DNA from 2 places in the Microbulbifer salipaludis genome. Region 2 is predicted to be linked to the other one. Evidence: riboswitches for the same ligand, from Rfam matches in the RefSeq annotation. Region 2 holds a riboswitch; the other holds the start of a gene.

Region 1 (11,193 bases), 1.7 Mb from region 2:
GCGGGCCTGGTGAAGTTCGACTTCCTCGGTCTGCGTACCCTGACCATCATCGACTGGGCCAAGGCGATGGTGGACGAGCAGCGCGCGCGGGAGGGCAAAGAGCCTCTGGTGATCGAGGCGCTGCCACTGGACGATGAAGAAACCTTCAAGATGATCAAGCGGGCCGAGACCACCGCGGTGTTCCAGTTGGAATCCCGCGGTATGAAGGACCTGATCAAACGTCTGCAGCCGGACAACCTCGAAGACATGATCGCCCTGGTGGCCCTGTTTCGTCCGGGTCCGCTGCAGTCGGGCATGGTGGACGACTTCATCAACCGGAAGCACGGTCGCGCCCAGGTGGCCTACCCGGATGCCAAGTACCAGCACGAGAAACTCAAGCCGATCCTGGAGCCCACCTACGGGGTAATCGTTTACCAGGAACAGGTGATGCAGATTGCCCAGGAACTGGCGGGCTATACCCTCGGTGGTGCGGACATGCTGCGCCGGGCCATGGGTAAGAAAAAACCCGAGGAGATGGCCAAGCAGCGTGCCACCTTTGAGGAGGGTGCGAAGGAGCAGGGGGTAGACCCGGATCTCGCAATCAAGATCTTTGACCTGGTTGAAAAATTCGCCGGTTACGGTTTCAACAAATCCCACTCCGCCGCCTACGCTCTGGTCTCTTACCAGACCGCCTGGCTGAAGGCCCACTACCCGGCGCAGTTTATGGCCGCCACTATGTCGTCGGACATGGACAAGACCGACAAGGTGGTGACCTTTATCGAAGAGTGTCGGGCCATGAAGCTCGACCTGGTGCCGCCGGATGTAAATCTGGGTACCTACCAGTTCTCCGTGCCGGTCTCCGATAACGGGGAAAACCGCATCATCTACGGTCTCGGTGCGATCAAGGGGCTGGGTGAGGGACCCATCGACAACATTATTGCCGAGCGTGAGCAGAACGGGCCCTTTACGGACCTGTTCGATTTCTGTTCCCGCATCGACCCGCGCAAGGTGAACAAGCGCGCGCTGGAAGCGCTGGTGCGCTCCGGTGCACTGGACAGCATCGGTCCGGATACCAACAGTGCCGATGGGCTGGATTACTCTCGTGCGGTGCTGTTCAACGCGCTGGATGAGGCGGTGAAGTCTGCGGAGCAGCAGAGCAAGAACGACAGCGCCGGCATGATGGACCTGTTTGGCGAGGTGGTGCGCTCGGCGTCTGACGGCGATGTGTACGAGGATTTCCGCAACGCTCGCCCGTGGAGTATCCGCGAGCGTCTCGAAGGCGAGAAAAATACCCTCGGTCTGTACCTCACCGGCCATCCCATCGATGAATACGAAGATGAATTGAAACACCTGGTGAAGGCGCGCATCGCCGACCTGAAGCCGGGCCGGGATAACCAGAAGGTGGCCGGGCTGTGTGTGGGCATGCGGGTGATGAAGACCAAGCGTGGCGATTCGATGGCGATCGTGACTTTGGATGACCGCAGTGCGCGGATCGAGGCGGCGGTGTTCAGCGAGGCGTTTGGTGAGCACCGGGAGAAGCTGGTGAAGGATGCGCTGCTGGTGCTGGAGGGTTCTATCTCTCACGACGATTACAGTGGCGGCCTGAAGATGAGCGTAAACAGTGTGTCTACGCTGGATGACCTGCGCAGTGGCAGTGTGATCGGGGTGACCCTGAAGATCGACAGTGCCCAGGCGCTGCCCAAGATGGGCCAGCGCCTGGGTGCCTGCCTGCGGCCCTATGTGGGTGGCAGCTGTCCGGTGCTGGTGGAAGTGGAACGCAGCGATGCCCGTGGAACTTTCCGCCTGGGCGAAGAGTGGAAAGTGGAGCCAAATGATCAGCTGATTCAGTCCCTGCGGGAGGTCGTCGGCCGGGAGCGGGTACAGCTCAACTACAATCAACGGCAGTAAATTTTTTGACCATTTGGTGGCGGTGGCGCTACCGGGTGCGGTCTTGCGAGACACGCCGTGTACCCATCCCTGGGGGCTCTGCACCGCCATCCATGGCGGTGAAGGTCTCGCAAGACCGCACCCGGTATCGCCACCTTCGCCCGTGGTTGTGTTAAATGAACATGATTCGAGGGCACCTCATTCTCGATGCAGGCTTTGATTGCGCTCGAAACACAGCTAAGTGAACCCATGCACTCGACTGGATGGTCCTATCCCGGTAAGCTAGCCGCCATTTTCAGTAGACGAGGCCTGTTTGCGACTGTTCGGGGTGGTTTAGTCGCATTTTCCAACATTTGGCAGGCCCACAGAATTATCAAGGCGCGAATTAAATGAACTTCAGTTTTCTCGAGTTTGAACAGCCAATTGCGGAACTGGAAAGCAAGATCAAGGAACTGCAGCATGTAGGGGACGACAACGACCTCAACATCGCTGAAGAGATCACCCGCCTGCGGGAAAAGAGCGAGAAGCTCACCGAGTCCCTGTATTCCGACCTCTCTCCGTGGCAGATCGTGCAGGTGGCCCGCCACCCGCAGCGCCCTTATGCGAAGGACTACATCGAGCGTATTTTCACCGATTGGGACGAGCTGCATGGCGACCGTCACTTTGGTGATGACCAGGCGATCATTGCCGGTATCGGTCGTCTTGAGGGCCGTCCGGTGGCGGTGATCGGTGAGGAGAAGGGCCGCACGGTCAACGAGAAGGTGAAACGCAATTTTGGTATGCCGAAGCCGGAAGGTTACCGCAAGGCGCAGCGCATCATGGAGATGGCGGAGCGTTTCAAAATGCCGGTGCTGACGCTGATTGACACTCCGGGGGCCTATCCGGGTATCGACAGTGAGGAGCGCGGTATCTCTGAGGCCATCGCCAAGAACCTGGCGGTGATGTCGCGCCTGCGCACGCCGATTATCTGCACCGTGATTGGTGAAGGTTCCTCCGGTGGCGCGCTGGCGATTGGTGTGGGCGACCAGCTGAACATGCTGCAGTACTCCACCTACTTTGTGATTTCCCCGGAAGGTTGCGCCAATATCATCTGGAAAACCGTGGAGAAGGCGCCGCTGGCGGCCGAGGCCATGGGGGTGACGTCCAGTGTGCTGGAAGAGCTGGGTATTGTGGACGAGACGCTGCCAGAGCCGCTGGGCGGCGCGCACCGCGATCCGGACCTGATGGCCGCGCGTCTGCGCGATCGCCTGTCTGAGCAGCTGGACAAGCTGACTGCGGTTCCGATCGATGAACTGCTGGAGAAGCGTTATCAGCGCTTGATGAGCTACGGTAACGTCACCGGCTAATTTCCTCAGCGAGCGTTACTCGAAAACGGCGTCAACTTCGGTTGCCGCCGTTTTTTTTGCGCTTGCTTCTGCTCCCGTCAATCTTGGTTACAGGCGCAGAATGTCCCGGTAGCCGGCAACCCGTACCTGGAAGGGGGTGTTGTCCTGCAGGTAGAGACGCTGGCAATCGGCCGCGTCCGGCTCGCCGTGCACCAGTTGAATCTGGGTGCCTGCCTCCAGTGCAGACTGCAACAGCCACTCGCCCAGCTCCACATAGTCCGCGTGGGCGGATAGCCCTTCCAGCATTTCGATCTGCGCCTTGCAGGGTATGTACTCCCCGTGAATCTTTACGTTGCGTGAACCGGCCAGCAGGCGGGCACCGCGGGTGCCGCCAGCCTGGTAGCCGGCGAATAACACGGTGGTTCTATGGTCAGGTAGCAAGCGCTTCATGTGGTGCAGTATGCGGCCGCCGCTGGCCATGCCGCTGCCGGCGATGATGATGTGGGGATACTGGATGTTCTCCAGAGCCTTGGACTGATCCACGCTGCGGGTGTAGCGGATGCCGCTGCACATGAAGGTACAGTTTGCGGCACTGAGGCGGTGCTGGTCCGGGTAGCGGGCATAGATTTCCGAGGCGTCGATGGCCATGGGGCTGTCGAGGAAAATGGGGACTTTGGGAATCCGCTGTTCTCGCATCAGGTTCAGCAGTAGGAATTGCAGGGTTTGCGCCCGTCCCACGGCAAAACTCGGAATCAGTAACACCCCGCCGCGGCCGAGGGTGTTGTTGACGACCTCGGCCAGTTGTTGCGCGTGGTCAATCTGCGGGTGACGCCGGTCCCCATAGGTGGATTCCAGCAGCAGGAGGTCCAGAGCGGGCAGAGGCCGCGGCGAGTGCATGATGAGATCGTGCGGGCGGCCCACATCACCGGAAAATCCTACCCGCTTGCCATCCGCTTCGAGAATGACACTGCCCGCGCCCAGAATGTGCCCCGCCGGCTGGATATGCAGGGTGGCGCTGCCAATTCGAATTTTTTCGTCGAAGGCCACTGGCTGGAACAGCTCGAGGCACCGCTCTGCGGTATCACCGTTGTACAGGGGCACGGGGTGGGCGTGCTTGCCGAGTTTGTGGCGCTGGTAGAAGCGGGCGTCTTCTTCCTGGATGTGCCCGGCATCCGGCAGAAGAATCGAGCAGAGATCGCGGGTGGCATGGTGGCAGTAGACCGGGCCGCGATATCCCTGCTGGTAGAGCCGCGGAATATAACCGGAGTGGTCCAGGTGGGCGTGGGTGAGGACGATCCCCTTGAGGTGGCGGTAGTCGAACAGGGGCGCTTCCCAGTTGCGTTCGCGCAACCATTTGTAGCCCTGGAACATACCGCAATCCACCAGAAACTGCGTTTTACCCTCATCCACACTGATCAGAAATTTTGAGCCGGTAACCGTGCCGGTGCCGCCAAGGAACGTGATATTCATCGGTAGGATTTTCTCCATTGGCCAGTGTTGCTGCGCGTACGTTGCGATAGGCGCTTCTCAAAGGTAATCCGCTTGCGGCGCTTTCCTATCGATTACTGTCCCTGTCGCCATCTCGGTTGCCCTCGGTTATCGCCGGGGTGTTTGCGGGCGCAACGTCAAACAGGTCCCGGTTTTGATGGTAGTACTCCCGCGCGTAGGCCAGCTCCCCCGGCGTCTGTGCCAGCAGGGTTGCCAGTGCCTGACCCGCGCGGATGCTGTCCCCCACCTTGACCTGCAGGCGCAGTCCGGCTTCCGGGGACGAGGGTGCGCCGGCAACCTTGGCCAGGTGTGCCAGGCGCCGGTTGTCCATGCCGCGCAGGTGTCCATCCCATGTGCTGCGCAGTTCGATATGGTGGCTGGCGGTTGGGATTTCGCGGAGGCCGCCCTGGGCTTCGCAGATATTCAGGAACTGCTGCAGAGCCTCGCCGGATTCCAGCAAGTCCCGGGCATTTCGGTACGCCTGCGCGTCACTGGTTTCATCGGCCATACATAACAGTTGTGCCGCAAGAAACAGCGCGCGCTCCTTCAGGTCGGCCGGGGCGTGTTGCTCGTTGTGCAACACACTCAGCACATCGCGCGCCTCCTCGGCGGGGCCGATGCCCCAGCCAACCGCCTGGCTGCCATCGGTTTGTACACAGCGAACCTCTACCCCGAGGTTGCCGGCCACTGCGTGAAACAGGGATTCGAGATCTGCCGCCTGTTGCGGGGTGCGTAATTTCGCGGTGGGACCCACGGGCATGTCAATCAGGATGTGGGTGGAACCGGCGGCCATTTTCTTGGAAAGCACCGAGGCCACCAGCTGTCCCTCACTGTCCAGGTCCAGGGCGCGCTCGATGCGAATCAAAAGGTCATCGGTTGGGCTCAGCCCGACTTCGCCCCCAGCGGCGAGGCAGGCCCCGGTACGGGTGATCACATTGCGCAATTGTGCCAGCGGCAGGTCGACGTTGGTGAGGACCTCCATGGTGTCGGCGGTGCCCGCCGGTGAGGTGATGGCGCGCGAGGAGGTTTTGGGAATGACCAGGCCGGCAGCACTGACGATGGCCACCACAATCGGCGTCGTGCGGTTACCAGGCAGGCCGCCGATGCAGTGCTTGTCGAACACACGTGTGTACTCGGGCCAGTGCAGTCGGTTGCCGTTGTTGATCATGGCGGTGGTCAGCGCAGTGGTTTCGGCGGCATCGAGGCGTCCGCCGGCGCAGGCGGTCAGGAAACTGGCGACTTCGATATCCGAATAGCGGCGTTGGCCGATGTCACCGATGATGCTGCTGATTTCCAGGGTATTGAGCCGGTGACCATAGATTTTCTTGCGCAGGGCGCTCAGTGAGGGCACCGGTGGGGCGTGGTGAACATGAACCACCGAATGTTCATCCAGCCCGAGGAATTCCCAGGCGCTGTCGGAAAAACCGATATAGCCCTGGGGCAGAATCGTTTCACTCACCGTGTTGAGCGTCGCAATCAGTGTGCGCTGGCCGGCGCTGATTTGCAGTCGGGTGTTTGCCGTGTAGCCCTCGGCACGGCAAATAGCGCAGTCCTTGCGCATGAAGACAATGGGTTCCTCATGGGTGTCGATTCCCATGCGGTAGGCAGTGAGTGGCAGCGCCCGGGTCATAGTGTGATCCCTGATCTCCCAAGGGTGCGCCCGGGCGGACAGTCCCGGCGGAAATATAGTGTAGGTGTTTCCACCGGACACGGGTGGGGCGGGGCACTATGCGGTGCGGCGGCGCAGGCGGTGTCCGGCGGGATCGGCGCAGCGCACGCCCGATGTCCCCAAATGACCAGCACAGGGCCCGTGACTACTGGGTTTGTGCCTATCCCCGACGGTATTCTGCTCACCCCCGAGCGATCGGCTTCACCGATAACTGAATAACAAGCAGAGGTCTACCTTGGCGGAACTGGGTGACATATCCGGCCTTACGCTGGGGCTTTTACTGGCCGTGTGTGTGGTCAGTGCGTTTATCTCTGCGGTCACCGGTGGCGCCGGTGGCATCCTGATGTTCGCCGCGTTGAACGTTGCCATTCCACTGCGCCTACTGGTGCCCATTCACGGCGCTGTGCAGCTGATGAGCAACCTGGCACGCATCGTTTACGTCCGTGACCATATCCGCTGGGATATGTGCATCCCGTTTTTTTTCGGTTGCACGATCGGCGCCGGGTTGATGACGTTGGGGCTGGCGAGTCTCAGCTGGCAGCAGCTACCCATGGCGCTGCTGGCCATACTGGTGTTCTACACGGTATTCAAACCGAAAAAGCTGCCGGAGATTCGCCTGCAGCCACGCAATTTTTTCTGGGTGGGTATCGGCACCGGGACGCTGGGCATCCTGGCCGGTGCGGTAGACCCACTACTTGCGGCATTTTTCGTACGCAAGGACATGACACCCAAAGAAATCGTTGCCAATAAATCCGTCATGCAGGCGTGGTGTCATGCCCTTAAAGTCCCCGCCTTTATTTTCCTCGGATTTGCGTTTTCAGATCATCTGGGGCTGATTGTATTACTCACCGTTGCCGCGGTGATCGGTACCCGCATCGGCATCATCCTCCTGAACCGGATCAGCAGCGAAGTATTTTTCAACCTGATGCGCGCAGCACTTCTCGTGGCTGGGATACGCATTGTCTATCAATTATTTGCACCGTAGGCACTTAGGTAATTACCCAACATGGCAGATTATCAGATTATCAACCCATATAGCGGTGAGCCGATCGAAGCGTATGAGTTCCATACCCGGGAGCAGGTGGCCGAAGCCATCGAAGCGCTGGTAGCCGCCCGAAAAACCCAACAGGCAACACCAGCGTTTGAGCGCTCCAATATTCTGCTGAAACTGGCCCAGTTACTGCTGGAAAACAAAGAAGATTTGGCGCAGCTGGTTATGCAGGAAACCAGCAAAACCATCAACGACAGCCGCGTGGAAATCGATCGCGCCTACAACACGGCTCTGGCCAGTGCCATGGAAGCACGCAGTATCAACGGCGAAGCTCTGGATTCCGACGCCTACCCGCCCATGCGCGAGAAAATTGGCGTCGTACTGTGGAAGCCCCTGGGTACCGTCCTGTGCATTACTCCGTTTAACTTTCCCATCAATATTGCGCTGCACAAGATCGGCCCGGCATTTGCCGCCGGTAATACCATCCTGTTCAAACCGGGCCCCCAGAACAAACGCTCCGCAGAACGGCTGGTTGCGCTGTGCTATGCCGCAGGCATGGATCGATCGGTCCTGAAAATGCTGATTCCGGATATCGACGCCACCCGCTACGCCGTGTCCCATCCGGAAATTCAGGCCATCAATTTTACCGGTGGCACTGCCGCGGCCAATGCCATTGCCGCGGATGCCGGCTACAAAAAAATGCTGTTCGAGCTGGGCGGTAACGACCCGCTCATCGTCATGCCCGACGCCGACCTGGACGCCGCCGTGAACGCCACCATCAACCAGCGCTTTGCCACCGCCGGCCAGCGCTGTACCGCGGCCAAGCGCCTGTTTGTACACACTGCCGTATTCGACGCCTTCGCCGAAAAACTCGTGGCCGCTACCGCCAGACTCAAAGTCGGCAACCCGGCGGAAGAGGACACCTTTATCGGTCCACTGATCCACACCGCCGCCGCCGACGAAGTGGAAGCGCGTATCTCTGCTGCAGTAAACGCTGGTGCGAAGGTGCTGTTCGGTCACAAACGTGAAGGCAACATTCTCTGGCCCACCATTCTAGATAACGTCGCCGACGACGCGGAACTGGTCGCGGAAGAAACCTTTGGCCCGGTGGTGCCTCTGCGCAAATTTGACGACGAAGCAGAGCTGATTCCCCTGATCAACAACTCGCCCTTTGGCCTGCAGGCGGGCGTATTCACCCAGAACCTTGCCCTCGCCAAACGCCTCTACAATCAGTTGGATGTAGGCCTGCTCGCCGTCAACGACGGCCCCGGCTTTCGTGCGGAACATTTCCCGTTCGGCGGCGTAAAAGAAAGCGGTGTCGGAAGGGAAGGGGTGCGCTACGCCATTCGTGAAATGAGCTACCAGAAAACGCTCGTGATCTAGTCAATTTCCACGAAGTAATTGGCTTGAAGCAAAGGCCGGGCGCTGGGTAGTAGCTTTCAGGAGCGTCGGCGACATGGACGTCGCCGACGCAGCGTTTAGGGGTGAGGCAAGCGTTTGCGAAGCACCGCTTCGCGCGCAGCCGAACGACACCAATCTATGATTGGTGGCCGGTCCCGCTTAGCGGGGGTTCACAGCGGTCCTGAAACCGTTCACCCGGTGCCTGGCCGCCACCGTAAGACCTACGAAGTCTTCGCTACCACAGAACCAGGCTAACGCCAAAATATCCCAGAGACTTGTCCCGCCGGTCACATTGCTACTATACTCCGCCCCAACTTGTCGGAGTGCCTTCGGGCTGAGATCGCTGTTGCGAGATCCGTTGAACCTGATCGGGGTAACCCCCGCGTAGGGAACAAGATCTGAAATCGCTATTTTTCGTACGTTTATTTTTTGCGTCCGAAACCCGCTCTCCCCACCTGTACCCCGGCAATCCACTCACGGATACCATCCAAGGAACGTCCGCAACGACGTAAGGGGTCAGCATGTCTCAAATCGCCGAACCGAAGAATATCGAGAGCAACGCCGATAAAAAAAGCCGCGCTGCACAGAAGAAAAGCGCCAAAGAATTCCTCGATAATCTAACCGCTCAGCAATTCCCCAACTCCCGTAAAGTCTATCTGCAAGGCGAACATTCCGGCGTAAAAGTCGGTGTGCGTGAAATCTGCCTCGGCCAGAGCCTCGTTGGCGGCGATGAACAAAATCCCGTGTTCGAACCGAACGCACCCCTGCCGGTATATGACACCGCAGGGCCTTACTCTGACCCGGAGTACACACCCGATATTCGCAACGGTCTGCCCAAACTGCGCCAGCAATGGATCGAAGCCCGTGGCGATACCGACGTTCTCGACACCCGTCAGGCCGCTTACAGCCAGAAACGCATGGCCGATCAGGGCCTCGACCATATCCGCTTTGACAACCTGCCCGCGCCCCGCAAAGCCAAGCCCGGAAAAAATGTTACGCAGATGCACTACGCCCGTCAGGGCATCATCACCCCGGAGATGGAATTTATCGCCATCCGCGAAAACATGGGGCGTGGCAATCTTGCCGCACAACTGAGCGAAGCAGATTATAAAAACGCCCGTACCGGCATTTATATTCCACCGCAAATTACCCCGGAATTCGTCCGCCGGGAAGTGGCCGAAGGCCGCGCCATCATTCCCGCGAACATCAACCACACCGAACTGGAGCCGATGATCATCGGCCGCAACTTCCTGTGCAAAGTGAACGCCAACATCGGCAACTCCGCGGTCACATCTTCCATCGAAGAAGAAGTAGAGAAACTGGTGTGGTCCATCAAATGGGGCGGCGACACCGTCATGGACCTTTCCACTGGCCAGAACATCCACGAAACCCGCGAGTGGATTCTGCGCAACAGCCCCGTCCCCATTGGCACCGTGCCCATTTACCAGGCCCTGGAAAAAGTTGACGGCGTTGCCGAAGACCTCAACTGGGATGTCTTCCGCGATACCCTGATCGAGCAGGCAGAGCAGGGCGTTGATTACTTTACTATCCACGCCGGCGTACTCCTGCGCTACGTACCGCTTACCGCCAAGCGCGTTACCGGCATCGTCTCCCGCGGTGGCTCCATCATGGCCAAGTGGTGCCTCGCACACCACAAGGAAAACTTCCTCTACACCCACTTCGAGGATATTTGTGAAATCCTAAAAGCCTACGACGTCAGCTTCTCATTGGGCGACGGCCTGCGCCCCGGCTGTATCGCCGATGCCAACGACGAAGCCCAGTTCGGCGAACTGCGCACCCTCGGTGAACTCACCGAAATCGCCTGGAAACACGACGTACAGACCATGATCGAAGGCCCCGGCCATGTGCCCATGCACAAAATCCGGGAGAACATGGACGAGCAACTGGAACACTGCCACGGCGCCCCCTTCTATACCCTCGGCCCCCTGACCACCGACATCGCCCCCGGCTACGACCACATCACCTCCGGCATCGGCGCCGCCATGATCGGCAGCATGGGTTGTGCCATGCTCTGCTACGTCACACCCAAAGAACACCTCGGCCTGCCCAACAAAGAAGACGTAAAAGAAGGCCTCATGGCCTACAAAATCGCCGCCCACGCCGCCGACGTCGCCAAAGGGCATCCAAGGGCGCAGATGCGGGACAACGCCCTCTCCAAGGCCCGCTTTGAATTCCGCTGGGAAGACCAGTTCAATCTCGGTCTCGACCCCGAACGCGCGCGCATATATCACGACGAAACCCTGCCCAAAGAATCCGGCAAGATCGCCCACTTCTGCTCCATGTGCGGCCCGAAATTCTGCTCAATGAAAATTACCCAAGACGTCCGCGACTATTCCAAAAAGCTAGAGGCAGCAAAACCGGGAACCGAGGCGAGTAAAGGAATGGAAGAAATGTCCATCAAGTTCAAAGAACTAGGCGCAGAGATTTATCAC
Region 2 (11,193 bases):
AGGGCAGTCCTGCTGTGGTATTGAGCGGCTGTATGTCCACCACACCCTGTTTGATGAATTTGTTGAGCGTGCGGCGTCGCTGATCCGCGGTTATCGGCTCGGACGCCCGGACGATCAGAAAACCACCCAGGGCCCCATGGTGCGCGCCAGTGCGGCGGACTTTGTGCGCGACCAGATCGACGAGGCAGTGGCGCAGGGCGCGCGGGCATGGATTGACGATGGCGCGTTCGAATTCGATCAGCGGGGCAGTGCCTACATGGCTCCGCAGTTGCTCACCAACGTCGATCACAGTATGCGCATCATGAGCGAGGAATCCTTCGGCCCCGTGCTGGGGGTGATGCCGGTGGCCGATGATGCGGAAGCGCTGGCGCTGATGAACGACAGCGAATACGGCCTGACCGCAGCCATCTATTCCGCAGACGAAAAGGCTGCACTGGCCCTGGGGGACGAATTGCAGACCGGCACGGTGTTTTTAAACCGCTGCGATTATCTCGACCCGGCCCTGGCCTGGACCGGGGTAAAAAATTCCGGCCGTGGCTGTACCTTGTCTGGTATTGGTTTTGAGTATCTTACCCGCCCAAAGTCTTTCCATTTCAAACTTGCACGGTGATCTTTGCGATGTCCGGTTCTTCGATGGTTACCAACTGGAACTACCCCACCGCCATGCGTGTCGGCCCCGGGCGCATTAGTGAGTTGCCGCATTTGTGCCGGGAGATGGGCATGGCCACGCCGATGCTGGTGACCGACCCGGGCCTGGCGGCGCTGCCAATGCTTCAGGGTATTGTGGAAAACTGTCTGGTGGCCGGGTTACCGTTGACGGTTTTCAGTGGAATCAAGGGGAATCCCACCGGCACCAATGTGAGCGATGGGGTCGCTACCTTCAAGGCGCATGGCTGTGATGGCGTTATCGCGCTGGGGGGTGGTTCCGCACTGGATGCAGGAAAAGCTATTGCGTTGATGGTGGGGCAGACACAACCCATCTGGGCATTTGAGGATGTGGGGGACAATTACCTCAAGGTAAATACCCAGGGGATGGTGCCGGTGATTGCCGTACCTACCACCGCTGGAACCGGCTCGGAAGTAGGGCGTTCCTCGGTGATTACCGATGAGCAGGCCAGGCTGAAGAAAATCATTTTCCACCCGCGCATGTTGCCGGCCATCGTACTGCTCGACCCGGAGCTCACCCTCGGGTTGCCGGCCCCGATCACCGCTGCCACTGGTATGGATGCGCTGTCGCACAATCTTGAAGCTTTCTGCGCAAACAATTTCCACCCCATGGCGGAGGGGATCGCACTGGAGGCCATGCGCCTGATCCACGTGTATCTGCCGCGGGCTGTGGCCGACGGCAACGACCTCGAGGCCCGCATGCAAATGCTGGTGGCCTCCAGCATGGGTGCCACCGCGTTTCAGCGCGGGCTCGGTGCGATGCATGCGCTGGCCCACCCGCTCGGTGCGCTGTTCGATAAACATCATGGGCTGCTCAACGCCATCCTGATGCCCTATGTGCTGGCCGCCAATCGCGTAGCCATCGAAGAACCCATGAGCCGGCTGTCCCGTTACCTGGCGCTGCCCAGCGCCGGTTACCAGGGCGTGCTGGACTGGGTTCTGTTCCTGCGGCGTGACCTGGGAATTCCCCACAGCCTGGGGGAAATCGGCATCGACGTGGCGCAGTCCGGCAGAGTGGGCACCATGGCTGCGCAGGACCCCTCTGCGCTTGGGAATCCTGTCGCGTTTGACGCCGGGAGCTATCAACGGCTTTTCGAAACTGCCTGTGTCGGTGACCTTGACGGCGCTGGGCATATTTCACCGATTTAATCCCATAAAACCGATTGGCCTCCCGCCGATGGATCGCCCTGCTGCTGGCTAAAATCGCGATGCCGGTTGAGACAATTTCCGCTGTTTGCTCGCGCCTAATGCAATACGCGCCAATATTTCTGGTATTTCCACGCGGTGGGTCAATTCCCATAGCTCCGGATGCTGTCCCTTCTATACCATGTGCCCCCTTAGCGGTCAGCAGAATGGCCGGTTCATTGCATGTAAGTTATTAGTCGTTGGGAATGAAGGGGGAGACATGGATCGTCGGCTTTATCATTTGGATTTTCTCAGAGCCTTCGCGCTGTTTGTCGGTGTGTTTTATCGTTCGGCCCATGCTGATGCCGGCTCGGGGGATTACGATTTTGTGCGGGATGCCTCCGGTGCATTCAGGATGGCTTGCTTTTTTCTGATATCCGGGTACTTCTCGGTTGCTCTGATCGAGCGGAAGGGGGCCTGGCCTTTTCTGAAAAGTCGCCTGGTGATGTTGACGGTACCCGCATTGGTCTGTGTTGTCTTGTTGGCACCGCTCACTGCTGAGTGGATGACCTCGTACTACCGTGAGGCTTCGACTGGCAAGGACTTCAAGATGTTCTGGATGTACCATGCATGGTTTCTGTTTTCGCTGTTGGCGTATACCCTGGTGTTAACCTATACGGTGCGTATAACCAAAGCTTCCGTTCAGTGGTTATCGCGTTTTATGCCGGAAAATGTAGCGAGATTTTCCCTGTTTTTTGCGGTTGTACTTGTGTGTGCAGTTTCCTATAAGCTGCTATTGCCGAGCTTTATGTGGGACATTCCATATATTCATCTGGTCGGTCTCTTCGTTCTTGTTACTGTGCATCACTTTCCCTATTTCCTGCTTGGCGTATTCATGTTTCTGTGGCGGGACCTGTACGAGAAATTTAACAGTGGCTATATCGGCTGGGGTTTGACCGCCCTGGCCTGTATTGGCGGGGCCATGCTGCTCGGTAGTTTGACGGATTACTATCAGGAGCAGGGTGAAGTGGCACGTTTTCTCGATATTTTTTCTGTAGTTTACGATTACATCCTGGCAATTTTGTTGTCCATTTTTCTGTGTGCGTTTGGTGCGCGTTTTCTGGATAAAGATTTTTGGATTGTCCGGGTTATGTCGCAGTCGGCGTACACGGTTTATGTTGTGCACTTTATCGTTGTGGCGTTTTTGCTGTTTGTCCTGCAGCGCGCAGGTGTGCCGATGGATGTGCGTATGGGGCTTTCTGCGATTGGGGCTTGCCTGGGCGGGATGCTATTCCACTTCGCGATTGTGAAACGCTATCAATTCCTTTCCTTGTTGTTTAACGGCAAGCTGAATTATGGCTCTGGCGGTGTAGCAGGGCGCGCGGTGAAGGCGTGAAGTGTGCTGCAGGGGCGGTGAGGGCTCAGTCGTGGCCAGTGTGCGCCGCCCAAGTGGTGAGGCGCTGGCAAAGCGCGGTGATACTCTCTTCCAGCCCAGCCTGGAGGTTTTCACCGGTGGTGCGCGGTATGGCGTACCAGAGAGCGGACAGGTAGCGGTAAGCAATCTGCCAGTGACCCAGCCTTTTAAGGTCGCCTGCGCCAACAGGACGCTGCAGGTAATGCTGAAGCAAGGTGCGCCGCTTTCCCTCTGGCAAGTGGTGCTCTTCAGTAATCACGGCAAGATCGTAGAAGGGGTCACCGGTGCAGGCATACTCCCAGTCGATAACCAGCAGCTGACCACCTCTTGAAAATATCAGGTTTTCTGGCTGCAGGTCGTTGTGGCAAAGCACCGGGGAGCAAATCATGGCTTGTGCGGCGGCAATATGCGGGCGTACTTGATCTTCCAGCTGCCGCAGCCGATGGGTAAAGCTCGAGTTATCCGCAATGGACTCCCAGTAACGGGCTATCTTGGCGTGAATATCCAGCGCGCTGTCAACGATGGGCAAGCGGTGAATCGCGCGGGTGAGTGCCGCCAATTGTGCCAGCGCCGTTGCGTTGCCAGGTCGCGCTTGCTTCCAGGTGTGGCCATCGATGAAACCGGTTACCAGGTAGTTGTGGCCTGGGTCGCAGTAGATCAGGCGCGCGCCCAGCCCGGCATCGCTCGCCTGGCGTAAGGACTGTGCCTCGGTGCGGCGGTCCAGGTCGAGGGCGTTGCTGATAGGGGAATTCCAGCGCAGGACGACGTTTGCGCCATCGGCGTTCAGTAGAAAGCTGCGGTTGGTGAGCCCGCTGGCCATTGGCCGCACCACGGTCGGTTGGGTGGCACTCCAGCGCTGCCAGTCGCTGGGGAGGATGTCAGCGGGCGGCAAGGTCATTGGTAGTGGCCGCAAAACGGTTTCCGGGTGCTTGTTTCCGGTACAGTGCAAACCACTGTATAAAGCCGATAATCACCAGAATCACATACAGCACAAACAGCAGGGCGGTGAGATAGAGTTCGCGGTCAATGTACAGATAGATGGCGGCGCCATCGATGACAATCCAGTAGAGCCAGTTCTCCAGTACCTTGCGGGTCACCATATAGGTGGTCACCACCGCGCCCCAGGTGGTGAATGAATCCAGGTAGGGCAGCACGGCACTGGTGTATTGGTCGAGCAGGTAGCCGAACACCAGGGTAAGCACACCGATGGCGGCGAAGGCGCTCAGGTGCGTGGTGGCCGACCAGCGGTGAATATGCAGTGTTTTGCCGTCGCGTTTTCGATGTCGCCACTGCCACCAGCCATAGATGGCCATCAGCAGATAAAAAACTTGCAGGGCGGACTCCATCAGCAGGCTGACATCCCAGAACAGGAACAGGTAAATCGCGGTGCTGGCGAAGGCGGCGTACCAGCACAGGATGTTTTCCCGCATGGCCAGTAGCAGGTAGGCAAGCGCCAACAGCACTGCCGCCACTTCCCACAGGGTCATGGCCGCGTAGGCGCTGGCGATGGCTTCGCGGATCTCCGGGCTGAGCATGGATCAGAGTCCGATATTGGGGTTCAGGTCGCCGTCGATAAATTTGCACACGAAAATCGCGCGCCCGAACTGCTCCCAGGACTTGCGCATTTCCGCTTTCAGCACATCCATCACCACATCGTAGTCACCGAACACCTGAGTACTCATGGTGTTGGAGATCACCTGTAGCTGCGGCTGTTCGTTCAGGCGCTGGATAAAATCCTTGATGGCCGGAATGTACTCGTCTTTTAGCGGGTACATACTGATTTCTACGGAGAGTTGCATATCAAATCTCTTGAGTTATTGGGGGTGTTCCATTGAACCAGCTCGAGGCTGTACCGCTGCCGGGTATACCTTTGCGAGACACGTCGTGAACCCATCCATGGGGGCTCGGCTGCGGCCATCCAGGCCGCAGACGGTCTCGCAAAGGTATACCCAGCATCGGTACCTTCACAGCAAGTTCAGTTCACTGAATCAAAATGTATAGCTGCCGGAGATGCCTGCCGTGCGCGGCTCACCCAGCTGGTAGTAGGCTTCCGGCGCGTAGCCATTGGCCGGGTTGTTGCCAAACTGGTTGCTGAAATAGAAGCCGCGGGTGTACACCACCTCATCGGTGAGGTTTCTGCCCCACAGGGAGACATGCCAGCGGTCCTCGCGGTAGGTCAGCTTCGCATTGACCAGCTCGTAGGCGGTGGACTTCTCGTTGTGGCTGTTGGAGAAATAGAAGTCGTCCTTGCCCTCCAGTTCGACGCGCGCCGTAAGGTTGCTGCTCAGCGCGTATTCCGCACCGGCAAAGAACTGGTAATTCGGCGCGTGGGCCAGGTCGCGGCCGTCGAGGTTCACCGGCGGAAGCGCTTCACCGTTGGAGTCGTCCCGCGCATCCACATGGGCGGCGGTAACGAAATCATCGAACTCGGCGTTCAGCCAACCGAAGGTGGCGAACAGCTGCAGGGCTTCGGATGCCTGGAACTGGAGCTCGGCTTCGATACCGCTGCTGTATCCACCCGCGGCGTTGGTCAGGTAGTCGTCGAAGGAGAAATCGTCCGGGTTGAAGATGGACTGTTTGGCCTGGACGTCGTTGCGGTCCTGATAAAAGGCCGCGAGCTGCGCCTGCAATCGGTTTTCCAGCCAGTCGCCTTTTATGCCCAGCTCGTAGTTCAGCATGCTTTCGGTGTCGAACAGGTAGGTATCTTCCCCGATGGCAGGGTTGCTCGCGGACGCCGAGATAATCCGCCCGTTCACGCCACCCGCCTTGTAGCCGCGCGACAGGGTGCCGTAGAGCATGGTGTTATCGGTCGCGCTGAATTGCAGGGTGATATTGCCACCCCACAGGCTTTCGTCGTTGCGATTGGCCACCTGCAGATTGTCACTGTAGTCCGCGCGGCGCTGCTCCAGGCGCAGGCCGGTAATCAGTTCAACGCGCGCGCCCAGGGCGGTATTCAACTGGCCGTAAAGCGCGGCATTGTCGGTGTCGAACTGGCTGGTGAAACTGGCGTTGCGTTCGAGCCCTTCTTCTTCGGTGCGTAAATATACCCCGGCCACCCAGTCGGTGCTGTCACCGAACAGGCGGCTCTGGTCGGTGGAGGCCAGTCGCACATCGGCACTCAGGTTGTTGCGCTCACGCTGGTAGTTATCGGTGGAGCTGTATTCCCAGGGGTGGAAGCCCTCATAGGTCCAGTCTTCGTCGTAGCCGTATTCGGTGTCGGAACTGGCGGCGCTCAGTACGGATTTAACGGTGAACAGCGGACTACCGCTCCAGGTTGAGCTGACCGCGCCGGCGAGGGTTTGCTGGCGGTCCCAGCCGGGCTGGTCGGAGAGGGTATTGCGGGAGTTGTCGAAGCTGAAGGCGTCGTAGCCGTTGTCCGCATCCAGGTACAGCAGGGTGAAATCCAGCTGCAGGTCATCGCTGGCCTGATAGCGCAGCTTGCCGCGCGCCACGGTCTCGTCGATGTTGTTGGTGTCTTTGCGGTTCAGGTAACGGTTATGCACGTAGCCGTCGGACTGCTGGTTCTGTAGCGCGAAGCGGTAGCTCAGCTGCTCGGACAACGGGCCGCTGGTGACGGCGGACAGGGTGTGGGAGCCGTAGCGGGCGGCTTCCGCGGAGACTTTTGCATAGTTCTCGGTAGTCGGCGCATGACTGGTCATGGTGACCAGGCCGGCCAGGGCGTTGGCACCGTATACCGTGCCCTGGGGGCCGCGCAGGATTTCTACCTGCTGCATGTCGAGGGTGCTGGCGGCAAGGCCCAAACCGGTAAAGTCGATGCCGTCGACGATCAGGCCCACTGAGGAATTGACCGGGTCGATAAACTGGCTGCGCTCACCGATACCGCGAATCTGTACAAAGCGGCCCCGGGAGGCGCCACTGGAGAAATTCACGTTGGGGGCCAGGTTCAGCAGTTGCTCCAGGTTGGTGGCGCCGCGGGTTTCGATGGCGCTGGCATCCAGCACGCTGACACTGGTGGGGGTGTCGAACTGGCCAGCCGCGCGCAGCTGGCCGGTTACCACCACCTCCTCGAGGGCGGTTTCGGCCAGGGTAGCACTGCTGATCAGCACGATTCCGGCGCTGACAGCCTGGGCGATCGGTTTGATGCGGGATTTGAGGCGGTTATCGATATTCATGGCTCTCTCAGTGATGTCAGTGATGTCGGTGAGAGACCCGGTGTGCGACGTGAAGAGGAGAGCTGGAGGACTACCTATTCCTACGCCGGTATTAGCCGGATCAGGTTCAAGGGTTTGCGGGCCGGGTCGCTTGGAACCGGCAGCATCTCAGGCGTTTGCCACCCCTTAGGTTTTACCGGCGCGATGCTATCAGATATACGTTGGCACAGGAACTGCGGCGGGGCCGCGCGGGTTATCTGGCTGGTGGGCAGAGCCGATTCGTTGTGATGGTTGCAGCGGGCATGACGGTACTGGCTGTGCCAGGTCTTTATCACACAACGATTTTTTTTAACTGGCTGGATTTGCTAGGCGGCAGATTCCTTTACACTGCGGACTCTTATCCAATGTACTGGAGCCTGTATGAGTCAGCCCGATGCAAATTCCTGGCTGGAAACCCTGCCCGAAGCCTTCCTCGCGTACCTGAACGGGCGCCGTCTGGACGAGGTGGAGTGCATAGTCCCGGATCTGAACGGCATGTCCCGCGGCAAGGCGATGCCGCTGAACAAGTTCTCACCGGATGCACCGATCTTCCTGCCCATCTCCATTTTCTACCAGACCATTACCGGTCAGGACGTGGAGATGGCGATTGAAAACCAGTGGGCGGAAAGTGATATGGCGCTGGTCGCGGACATGTCCACCGCCATGGCGGTGCCCTGGGCGAAGACACCGGCGCTGCAGATCATTCACGACCTGCAGGATCTCGACGGCAACCCCATTCCCTGTGCGCCGCGCAATGTGCTGAAGCGGGTAATTGGCATGTACCGGGAGCGCGGCTGGCAGCCGATTGTGGCTCCGGAACTGGAGTTTTACCTGACCCGTCCGAACGTGGACCCCAATGAGCCGATCCAGCCGCCGGTGGGACGCAACGGCCGTTCGGGCACATCGCTGCAGTCGTACTCCATGACTGCTATCGACGAATACGGCCCGGTGATCGACACCATTTACGAATTTGCCGAGGCCGCCGGCCTGCATATCGATTCGGTGATTCAGGAGGACGGTGCCGGGCAGGTGGAATTCAACCTGACCCACGGTGACCCGCTGCTGCTGGCGGATCAGGTGTTCTACTTCAAACGCATCATCCGCGAGGCCGCGCTGAAAAACGGTATGTTCGCCACCTTCATGGCCAAGCCCATGCGCGACCAACCCGGCAGCGCCATGCATATCCACCAGAGCGTGGTGGATATCGAGACCGGTAAAAACGTGTTCTCCGCGGACGACGGCAGTGCGACGGACCTGTTCCGCTATTTTATCGGCGGCACCCAGAAGCATATGCGGGAAGTGATGCCGTTTATCGCCCCGAATGTGAACTCCTATCGACGTTTTGAATCCGAGGCGAACTCCAGTGCGCCCACCAATATCGGCTGGGGTTACGATAACCGCGCCACCGGTCTGCGGGTGCCCAATTCCGGGGCTCAGGATCGCCGCCTGGAAAACCGGGTGGTGGGGGTGGACTCCAACCCGTATCTGGCCATTGCCGCCAGTCTGGTATGCGGCTATCTCGGTATGATCAACGGTGTCGAGCCCAGCGCGCCCGCGACCTCGGAATTGAATGAGGAGCAGGAAGAAAACTTCTATATCCCGCTTACCTTCGACGAAGCGCTGCGTATCTTTGACGATGCCGACGAGGTGCGCCAGGCACTGGGTGAGGACTTCTGCCAGCTGTACGCGGCGGTGAAATACGAGGAGATGCGCCTGTTCCACCGGGAGATTTCTCCCTGGGAGCGGCAGCATCTGTTGTTGAATGTGTAGAGGCTCAGCCCTGCGGAGGGTTGAGCCTGTCCCGCTCTGACAGAAGCACGCGCCCCAGTTCCCTGATCGGCGGTGTCTGCTCGGCTAACGCCGGCAGCAGCTGGCGAGCCGCAAATACTGTCAGGTGGTCATCGTCCCGGTAGAGGAGCTGGTCGTCGATGGCGATTTGGCAGTTGTCGTCGCACATCATTTCTCGCGGGTTCAGGGTATAGGCACCATGGCGTTCAGCCACCAGGTCGATCATCCTGTCGGCCTGCCGGTGCCGTTTTTCCACACGGCTGACTGGGGGCCCCGCGCCGAGAGCGGTTCCGCCAAAGGCGGTTGTGGCCAGAGCCGCCGGAACGGAGTATTCAATTTCAGGGACGCCCTTGATCAGCACCACCTGCCGCCCGGTGGCGCGAATGGTTGCGACCGTTCGGTCGAGTGCGTCAGCAACCATGGCTGCTCTGCGGGTTCCCGTTGCCTGCGTGGCCCAGCTGGGGATGGGGGTAGTCCGGGTGGTGACAGGCTCCAGTTGCATATCGTCACCGCCTTCGGGGCGGGTCCCTTCACTCGCTAATGCCCAGCGCGCGGCCAGCACGACGACGGGGAGGTCTTCCCTTTTCTGCAATAGCGACAGCACCTGATCATTGAATTGGTCACAGCTGTGCGAGCGGGACTTGTCCGGTCGGTACAGCCCGAGTAACGGTGGGCAGCCGGATTTAAGTGCCGCCATACCGATGGATTTCTTTTCTGTGTGCAGGGGCTCAAAGCCTGGAAGCCAGGCCGCAGCATGAGAATCTCCCCACAAGAAAACGCCGTTTTTTTGTGAGCGATCGAGAGGATCCTGGCCGATCGAGCACAGATTTGCCGCGGGAGATTTCTCCATGCACCGCTCCTGACGGTCGATTCCGCTGAACGCCTGCTGGTAGGTGGCAAGATAAGGATCTGGCAAACGGAGTGGAAAGCCGTCGTAGGTCTTGATGGTCGCGCCGATGCCAACGAGTAACAGGGATGAGACCAAGGAGAACCTTACCAGTTGGGGACGGGATACCCTTAGTACCCGGCCACCGCGAAATGGCTGTTCGATATATTTCCAGCTGGCCCAGGCAATAACCAGGGAAAGCGCCACCGCAAACAGCGCAACAGTTGTCGGGAGGTGGGCGCTGCCTTGCAGCAGGCGCAGGCCCACCAGCACCGGCCAGTGCCAAAGATACAGCGAGTAGGAAATCAGTCCGATACCGACGAGCAGGCGGTTGCCGAGCACCCGGGAAACCCGGTTGCCCGGGGCTTCACCGGCCCATATCAGGGCCACAGCACCCAGTACGGGCAATAGCGCCGCAGTTCCGGGGAAGGGAGTTTGTGAGTCGTACAGGACCACGCCGCTGGTGATCATCAGCAGCCCGGCGAGGGCAATAAACTCGGCCGCAGTGCGCTGCTGCAACTTCGGCAGGGCGCCCATGGCAAGCAGGGCGCCGGCACCCAGTTCCCACATCCGTGCAGGCGTGAGGAAGTAGGCCGCTGTGGGCGCGGTCCGGGTTTGCCACACGGCGAAAAGTAGTGAAGCCACGGTCGCGATGGCGACCCCAGTGAGCATGCGGGCTCGAGGGCCCCGGGCCAACAGGCACAGCAGCAGAGGAAAGCCCAGGTAGAACTGCTCCTCGACCGACAGCGACCAGGTGTGCAACAGCGGCTCCCACTCCGCGGCCGTGCCAAAGTAGTCCTCGGTGCTGCGCAAAAACCAGACGTTGGAAAGAAACAGGACGGCCGCGATCATCGAGCGGCCCAAAGCACCAAAGGCATCTGGCGGCATCAGCAGCCAGCCGGCGACCACGCAGGCCAGCATCATCGCAAACAGTGCGGGCAGGATCCGGCGGGCGCGGCGGTCGTAGAAGCGCGCCAGGGAGAATTCACCGCTGGTGATTTCCCGGATCAGGATGCTGGTGATCAGAAATCCGGATATCACGAAAAATACATCGACGCCGATAAAGCCGCCGGAAAAGCCCGGGAGGCCCGCATGGCCAAGTACTACCGGCAATACTGCCAGAGCCCGCAGGCCGTCGATATCCGGGCGGTAACCATTGATTT

The links. Region 2 has a riboswitch for thiamine pyrophosphate ahead of JF535_RS07715 (TonB-dependent receptor). Riboswitches for the same ligand answer to the same signal wherever they lie in the genome.
Region 1: another riboswitch for thiamine pyrophosphate. It lies ahead of thiC (phosphomethylpyrimidine synthase ThiC); the one in region 2 lies ahead of JF535_RS07715 (TonB-dependent receptor).

What each region holds. Positions count from the first base shown of each region.
Region 1 is NZ_JAEKJR010000002.1:2,160,317-2,171,509, reverse strand. It holds gene dnaE (DNA polymerase III subunit alpha) at 1-1,887, shown strand, start outside; gene JF535_RS14810 (acetyl-CoA carboxylase carboxyltransferase subunit alpha) at 2,256-3,212, shown strand; gene JF535_RS14805 (MBL fold metallo-hydrolase) at 3,300-4,661, opposite strand; gene JF535_RS14800 (thymidine phosphorylase family protein) at 4,747-6,309, opposite strand; gene JF535_RS14795 (sulfite exporter TauE/SafE family protein) at 6,584-7,333, shown strand; gene safD (sulfoacetaldehyde dehydrogenase SafD) at 7,355-8,722, shown strand; TPP riboswitch at 9,050-9,148, shown strand; gene thiC (phosphomethylpyrimidine synthase ThiC) at 9,262-11,193, shown strand, end outside.
Region 2 is NZ_JAEKJR010000002.1:484,700-495,892, forward strand. It holds gene JF535_RS07685 (aldehyde dehydrogenase family protein) at 1-610, shown strand, start outside; gene JF535_RS07690 (iron-containing alcohol dehydrogenase) at 619-1,815, shown strand; gene JF535_RS07695 (acyltransferase family protein) at 2,072-3,187, shown strand; gene JF535_RS07700 (choline kinase family protein) at 3,213-4,118, opposite strand; gene pnuC (nicotinamide riboside transporter PnuC) at 4,084-4,740, opposite strand; gene JF535_RS07710 (YkoF family thiamine/hydroxymethylpyrimidine-binding protein) at 4,744-5,004, opposite strand; gene JF535_RS07715 (TonB-dependent receptor) at 5,194-7,338, opposite strand; TPP riboswitch at 7,399-7,514, opposite strand; gene JF535_RS07720 (glutamine synthetase family protein) at 7,738-9,126, shown strand; gene JF535_RS07725 (acyltransferase family protein) at 9,131-11,193, opposite strand, start outside.